Regions from separate parts of the Pseudarthrobacter sp. B907 genome, predicted to be linked through region 2. Evidence: riboswitches for the same ligand, from Rfam matches in the RefSeq annotation. Region 2 holds a riboswitch; the other holds the start of a gene.
The links. Region 2 has a riboswitch for S-adenosylmethionine ahead of ABLI39_RS04060 (aminotransferase class V-fold PLP-dependent enzyme). Riboswitches for the same ligand answer to the same signal wherever they lie in the genome.
Positions count from the first base shown of each region.

Region 1: linked by a shared signal. The riboswitch ahead of ABLI39_RS13655 (DUF1737 domain-containing protein) and the one ahead of ABLI39_RS04060 (aminotransferase class V-fold PLP-dependent enzyme) in region 2 are both predicted to bind S-adenosylmethionine.

Region 1 covers NZ_JBEEQE010000016.1:46,137-49,445, forward strand. Annotated here, with positions in the region: gene ABLI39_RS13640 (glutamate--cysteine ligase 2) at 1-168, shown strand, start outside; gene ABLI39_RS13645 (O-succinylhomoserine sulfhydrylase) at 165-1,373, opposite strand; gene ABLI39_RS13650 (rhodanese-like domain-containing protein) at 1,374-1,784, opposite strand; gene ABLI39_RS13655 (DUF1737 domain-containing protein) at 1,781-2,107, opposite strand; SAM riboswitch class IV at 2,121-2,234, opposite strand; gene ABLI39_RS13660 (hypothetical protein) at 2,453-3,250, shown strand; gene ABLI39_RS13665 (aminodeoxychorismate lyase) at 3,260-3,309, opposite strand, start outside.
Region 2 covers NZ_JBEEQE010000003.1:226,158-229,466, forward strand. Annotated here, with positions in the region: gene ABLI39_RS04055 (class I SAM-dependent methyltransferase) at 1-12, opposite strand, end outside; gene ABLI39_RS04060 (aminotransferase class V-fold PLP-dependent enzyme) at 111-1,535, opposite strand; SAM riboswitch class IV at 1,570-1,683, opposite strand; gene hisN (histidinol-phosphatase) at 1,773-2,585, opposite strand; gene rsgA (ribosome small subunit-dependent GTPase A) at 2,632-3,309, opposite strand, start outside.

The sequences.
Region 1 (3,309 bases), on a different contig from region 2:
CAACGGCAGGCGCTCAGCGCCCCTCGCCAGGACACCCCCGCCGACGACGCGGGGCTGGCCGCCGTCGTCGCCCACGCGGTGCGGGTCACGACGCGCGGCGTGGACACTGAGGGGATGGAGGGCGCAGCGGAACCGGCCCCCACATTGTCCCGGGTCCGCCGGAGCTAGACCTGCTTGAGCGCGTGCCCGAGGTCCCGGATCAGGTCCTCCACCTCTTCCAAGCCCACCGACAACCGCACCACGCCGTCGCTCAGCCCGATCGCCGCGCGGCCCTCCGGGCCCATGGCACGGTGCGTCGTGGTGGCCGGATGGGTGATCAGCGACTTTGAGTCGCCCAGGTTGTTGGAGATGTCGATGATCCTCAGCGCGTCCAGCAGCGCGAAGGCGGCCTCTTTTGCCGAACGACCCGGGGACGGGGACAACTCGAAGGTCAGTACGGTGCCGCCGGCCTTCATCTGCCGGGCGGCGAGTTCGTACTGCGGGTGGGAGGCCAGCAAAGGGTATTTGACCCAGCTGACCGCGGGCTGCTCCTCGAGCCAGCCGGCCAGCCGCAGCGCGGAAGCGGAGGAGTGGTTCACGCGAAGGCCCATGGTCTCCAGGCCCTTGGTGAGTACCCAGGCGTTGAACGCCGAGAGCGCCGGGCCGGTGTGGCGCATAAGCTGCTTGACCGGGCCGTCGATGAACTCTTTGGTGCCCAGGATCGCGCCGCCGAGCACCCGGCCCTGGCCGTCGATGTGCTTGGTGCCGGAGTAGACGATCACGTCCGCGCCGAGTTCCCCGCAGCGCTGGAGCAGGGGGGTGGCAAAAACATTGTCGACGACGACCGTCGCGCCGGCGGCGTGCGCCAGCTCGCTCACGGCGGCGATGTCCACGATTTCCTGCATCGGGTTGGACGGGGACTCGAAGAAGACCGCCGTCGTCGGTTCCGACAGCGCCGTGCGCCACTGCTCCAGGTCCGGGCCGTCCACGAAGACCGTCTCTACGCCCCAGCGCGGAAGGATCTCGTTGAGGATCACAAAGCAGGAGCCGAACAGCGAGCGGGCCGCGACCACCCGGTCGCCGGTTGCCAGCAGCGCCCCGAGCGCGGTGAACACCGCGGACATGCCCGAGGCGGTGGCGAAGCATGCCTCGGTGCCCTCGAGCAGCCGGAGCCGCTCCTGGAACGTGGCCACGGAGGGGTTGCCGTAGCGCGAATAGACAAAGCGCTCGTCCTCGCCGGTGAAGGCACGCTCCGCCGCGGCGGCGGATTCGTAGACGAAGCCGGAGTTCAGGAAAATCGGCTCGGTGGTCTCCTGGAAACCGGTGCGGTCAAGCCCGCCGCGGACTGCCTGGGTGTCCGGGCTCCAGCCCTGGGCATCGGGATTGAAGCCCACTTAGCGCTCGTCCCGGTTGGTCGGGAGGCCGCGGTTCTTCCAGCCATTCACGGTGCGGGCGCCGGAGGCATCCGGTTCGCCCTCGAAGCCTTCCAGGACGTTGTAGGCGGTGAAGCCGGCGGCCGTGGCGGCGGTGGCAGCCGCCACGGAGCGCGCACCGGAGCGGCAGAGGAAGATGAGGTCGGCGCCACCGTCGTCCGGCAGCTGCGCCCGCAACTGCTCCAGGAACCCCGGGTTGGGGGCGCCGCCGGCCAGCGTCCACTGGATGAACAGCGGCTCCCGGCGTCCGCCCGCGGTCTCAGGGACGCCAATATGTGCCCACTCGCCCTCGGTGCGAACATCCACCAGGACGGCGCCGGCCTCAAGCTGCGCCCAGGCCTCCTCCGGGGTCAGGTCTCCGGCGTAGCTCACGCGTGGCCTTCGCCCTCGAACTCGACGGCGTCGAGTTCATCCACCGCGTTGGCGACGGCGGCGTCGGCGCTGGCGATCGCGGCCGGGAGCACCACGGCTTGGGCCACGATCACGGTGCTGCCGTTGAAGGTGGCCGAGGGGCTGCCGTGCAGGACGTAGCCTTCGGCCAGCGCGGCGGAGACGCGCTCGCAGAAGGTGCGGTCGTCGGGGCCGGTGAACAGGCGGTAAGCCAGCTTCTCCTCGGCGCCGGGGCCGGCCGGGGACGGTGCGGGGGCTGTCCCGGTTGCTGTATCAGGCACAGCGGGGGCGGACGCGTCAGGCATGACGGATCTCCTTCTTTCACGCTTGCAGCTCGAATTTCGATATGCCGAGTATTCACCTGAGGCACCCCGCCGCGAAAGGGAGGGTTGCCGACCGGCCAGTCAGGGCTTGGCACCGGGTCTCATTACTCCCGAAAAACCTAACACCTGCGACGGCGGCGGGCAGAGCCGCCGCCGTCATGTTAAGTCACTATGCGCTGGCCCGCCGATGCCGTAGGCTCACCCGTATCGCGTCTGCGGGCGGTGTGGTGGGGGCTCATTGCGCAGTGCGGCCCTGGCCGCCGCCCGGACTGTTCCCCTGGCCCTTTCGGCGAGATGCCAGCTACTTCAACGGAACCGGGGAACTCCATGAACCTGCCCATGAACCTGCGCCGCAGCGCACCAGCAGCCCTCCTGATTTCAGCGGCCCTCGCGCTGGCCGGCTGCGGCCAAACGACGACGCCGGCCACGTCTCCGGCGAACACCGTCGAGCCGGCCTCAGCCGCCGCCTCGCAGGCCGCCGGCCAGCCACGTAGCGCAGCGCCAACCCCGACGCCGACGCCGACGCCGAAGGCATTCACGGGGGCGGAACTGACGGCGATTATCGCGGGGCTTGCCGACGGCGAAGGGAATGCGCTTACGGTGGTGCCCGCGGAGCAGTTGGAGAAGGGCATCGAGATCTCGAAGCAGACGATGTCGGAGGCCGTGATATCCCCGGCAGAGTGCGCGGTCGTGGCGGACAGCAATGCCCAGATTCCGGCCGGCAGCACCTATGCCGGCGGTGTCGCCAAATCCACCACGGTCCAGGCCCTCACCGTCGTCACGCTGGTCGCCGTCGCGGATCAGAAACAGCTGGGGGTGAACCTCGAGGCGGCCGTGGCCAAAAGCAAAAAATGCACAAACTTCAGCATGGAGATCCGGGGCCAGAAGATCACGAGCCAGACCGAGATCCTGCCGGTGAAGACCAGCGCGGACACCTCGTTCGGCTCGCTGGCCACCCAGACCCTGCCGAGCGGGCAGCTTATGACAACGTTGCTGGTGACGGGCGTTAAGGGAAACCTGTCGGCCTCGGCGGTGGCCACAGGCCCGGACGTCACGCGGGCGGCGGCGGCCACGCTGGCCCGGCTCGTGGACGAAGCCCTCGCGCAGGGCGCCACCCGGAGCTGAGCGGCGGCGCTACTGGATCGTGGCGTACAGCGCGTTCAGCTCGGCCGTGAGCTGCCGGC
Region 2 (3,309 bases):
GCCGCGTGCCACGTGCGATCTCCTTCGGCAGCTTTTGGTGCGTACCTACAGAATTTACCGCACGGGGCCGCGGCGGGCCGCCCGGCTGGCCCTCGATGACGACCCGGACGCTAGTCCAGGGTGCAGGGGGCGGCGCCGGCGGTGCCCGGCGTGTTGGGCGCCCAGTGCGGATAGCTGCGGGTGTCGTTGGCCGGGACCCAGCGGCCGGCGTCCACAACGTAGTCCCAGCCCAGGCCGTTGCGCCGCAGCGCCTCGAGTCCGGCCAGCAGCCGCTGCGCGTCGTCGAGCCGGGAGCCGAGGCCGAAGCTGGCGCGGAGGGAGCCGGCGGGCAGGCCGAGGCGCTTGAGCAGCGGGTGCGCGCAGAACCGGCCGTCGCGCAGGCCGATGCCGTGCTCGGCGGACAGGTACGCGGCGACCAGGCCGGCGTCGTAGCCCTCAACCGAGAAGTTCACGACGCCGATCGTGCCCGGGTTCCCCGCGTGGCCGGTGTCCTCGAAGATGTGGTGGACGCTCACGCCGTCGATCCGCTCAAGTCCCTCGACGAGGAAGGACCGGATGGCGTCCTCGTGGGCATGCCACTGCTGCTCGTCGAGGGCGGCAATGACTTCGGTGGCGCGGGCCAGCGCGGCGGCGCCCAGGACGTTGGGGGAGCCGCCCTCGTGGCGGGCCGGTCCGGTGGTCCAGCTGACGGCGTCGAGCCGGGCGTCCCGCACGGCGCCGCCCCCGGCGAGGTGGGGTGTGCCGGCGTCGAGCCAGTCCGGGCGGCCGACCAGCACGCCGGCACCGAACGGGGCGTAGAGCTTGTGCCCGGAGAAGGCGAGGTAGTCGACGTCGTCCGCGGTGATGTCGATGCGGCGGTGCGGGGCCAGTTGGGCGGCGTCGACGGCGATCCGGGCCCCGTATTCGTGCGCCAGCGCGGCGAGTTCACGGATCGGCAGGATTTCTCCGGTGACGTTGGAGGCGCCGGTGACGGCGAGCAGGCTCACGCCGCCGTGGGCAAGTTCCTCCCGCAGCCGCGCCAGCGTGCCGGCCAGGGTGCCTGCGGCGACGACGCTGCGGTGCGGGACGTTCTGCCAGGGCAGCAGGTTGGCGTGGTGCTCGATGTCGAGGTACAGCACCTCGCCGGTGTGCCGGCCCCCGGCGACGGGCAGGCAGCCGGCCAGCAGGTTCAGCGAGTCGGTCGTGTTCCGGGTGAAGATCACCGAGTCGTCCGGGCGGCCGCCGACGAAGCCGCGGACGATGTTCCGGGCGTTCTCGTACACCGAGGTGCTGAGCTGGGAGGCGTAGCCGGCGCCGCGGTGGACGCTGGCGTAGTACGGCAGGATCTCGTTCAGGTAGGCGGAAACCACGGACAGTGCCGGGGCGGAGGCGCCGTAGTCCAGGTTGGCGTAGCGGACATGGCCGCCCTGGATCAGCGGGGCCTGGATTTCGGCGCCGGAGACCGCGGACAGCGGGCGGCTGGCGGCGTCGAACCGGGCATCGGGGTGCGCCGGTGCGCCGGCGGAGGGGTGGCTGGGGATGGTGGCAGTCGTCATGGGACCTCGCTCGGAAAGGACCCCGCTCACAGGGGATCCGCGCTTGCCGGGTCCGCTCCGGACCGGCCAGGTCGTCACCCGGGGCACCCCGCCGCGAATGGAGGGTTGCCGGCCAGCAAACCGGGGTTTCGCGCTGGCACTCGTGACCTGCTTCGAGCCTAGGACATGGCACTCCGCACGGAAAAGGAAGGCCGGAATATGAAGCCCAGTGTTACGGCCGGCCTGGAGCGGGACCGCCTAGAGCAGGTCGTCGAGGTCCGGGTTGAGGCGCTTGAGGACTTCCGAGTGCAGGATCGAGTTGGTGGCCAGGGCGTTGCCGCCGAAGGGGCCGTCCTCACCCTCGAGGGAGGTGAAGCGGCCGCCGGCTTCGGTGACAATCGGGACCAGTGCGGCCATGTCGTAGAGGTTGAGTTCCGGCTCGCAGGCGATGTCGACGGCGCCCTCGGCCACGAGGCAGTAGGACCAGAAGTCGCCGTAGGCGCGGGTGCGCCAGACTTCCTCGGTGAGCCCGAGGAACTCGTCCAGGTTGCCGCGCTGCTTCCAGCCGCCCAGGGAAGAGTACGACAGCGAAGCGTCCGAGAGCTGGGAAACGTTGGAGACCTTCAGCCGGGTGGCCGCGGCCAGCGACCGGCCCATGTAGGCCCCGGCGCCCTTGGCCGCCCACCAGCGCTTGCCCAGGGCGGGGGCACTGACGACGCCGACCACGGGTTCGCCCTCGTCGACGAGGGCGATCAGGGTGGCCCAGACGGGGACGCCGCGGACGAAGTTCTTGGTGCCATCGATCGGGTCGATGATCCAGCGGCGCGAGCCGTGGCCGGAGCTGCCGAATTCCTCGCCGAGGACAGCGTCGCGCGGGCGGGAGCGGGACAGCTGCCCGCGGATGGATTCCTCGGCGGCCTTGTCGGCGTCGGTGACGGGGGTCAGGTCCGGCTTCGTCTCGATCCGAAGGTCGAGCGCCTTGAAGCGGCTCATGGTCTGGGAATCTACGGAATCTGCCAGTACATGGGCAAGGCGCAGGTCATCGTTGTAGCTCGAAGCGGGTTGGCTCATGGTTCCAAGCTACCGTCTAAACCCGCCGCTGACCGGGAGGCGACCGCTAGGAGACGCTGCCGAGTTCCTTGGTTTCCTGCGCCTCAAGACGGGGGTCCGTGCCGAGCAGCCGGCGCAGCGACGCGAGCCGGGCCGGGCCGGACGGGCCTGCGTGGCCGCCCTGCACCCAGGCGTCCACCCCGCAGTTCACGGCGGCGGCGTCGTGTTTGCAGCCGCGGTCGCAGTCCTCGGTACCGGGGGCCAGGTCCGGGAAGGACCGCAGGATCCGGTCCGGGTCCACGTGGGCCAGGCCGAAGGACCGGATCCCGGGGGTGTCGATGATCCAGCTGCCGGCGGGCGCGTCGTTGACCTTCAGCGCCAGCGCGGAGGACGAGGTGTGGCGGCCGCGCCCGGTGACGGCGTTCACCCCGCCGGTGGCGCGCTCCGCCCCGGTCAGGGCGTTGACCATGGTGGATTTTCCGACGCCGGAATGGCCGAGCATCACGGTGACTCTGCCGTCGAGGTGGGCCCGCAGCTCGGAGACGGCGGCCTTGTCCAGCCGGGCGGAGAGCCCGTCATCGGACCGGGCGTCGATGCCGGAGGCTGCCGAATCCGCGGTCTTGGAGATGATCACCGGGAAGTCGAGGTGCTGGTAGTTGGCGAGGAGCTCGGCGGGATCCTTGACGTCGGCCTTGGTGACGAGCAGGAGCGGCTCGATGCCGGCGTCGTACGCGGCCACGAGCGC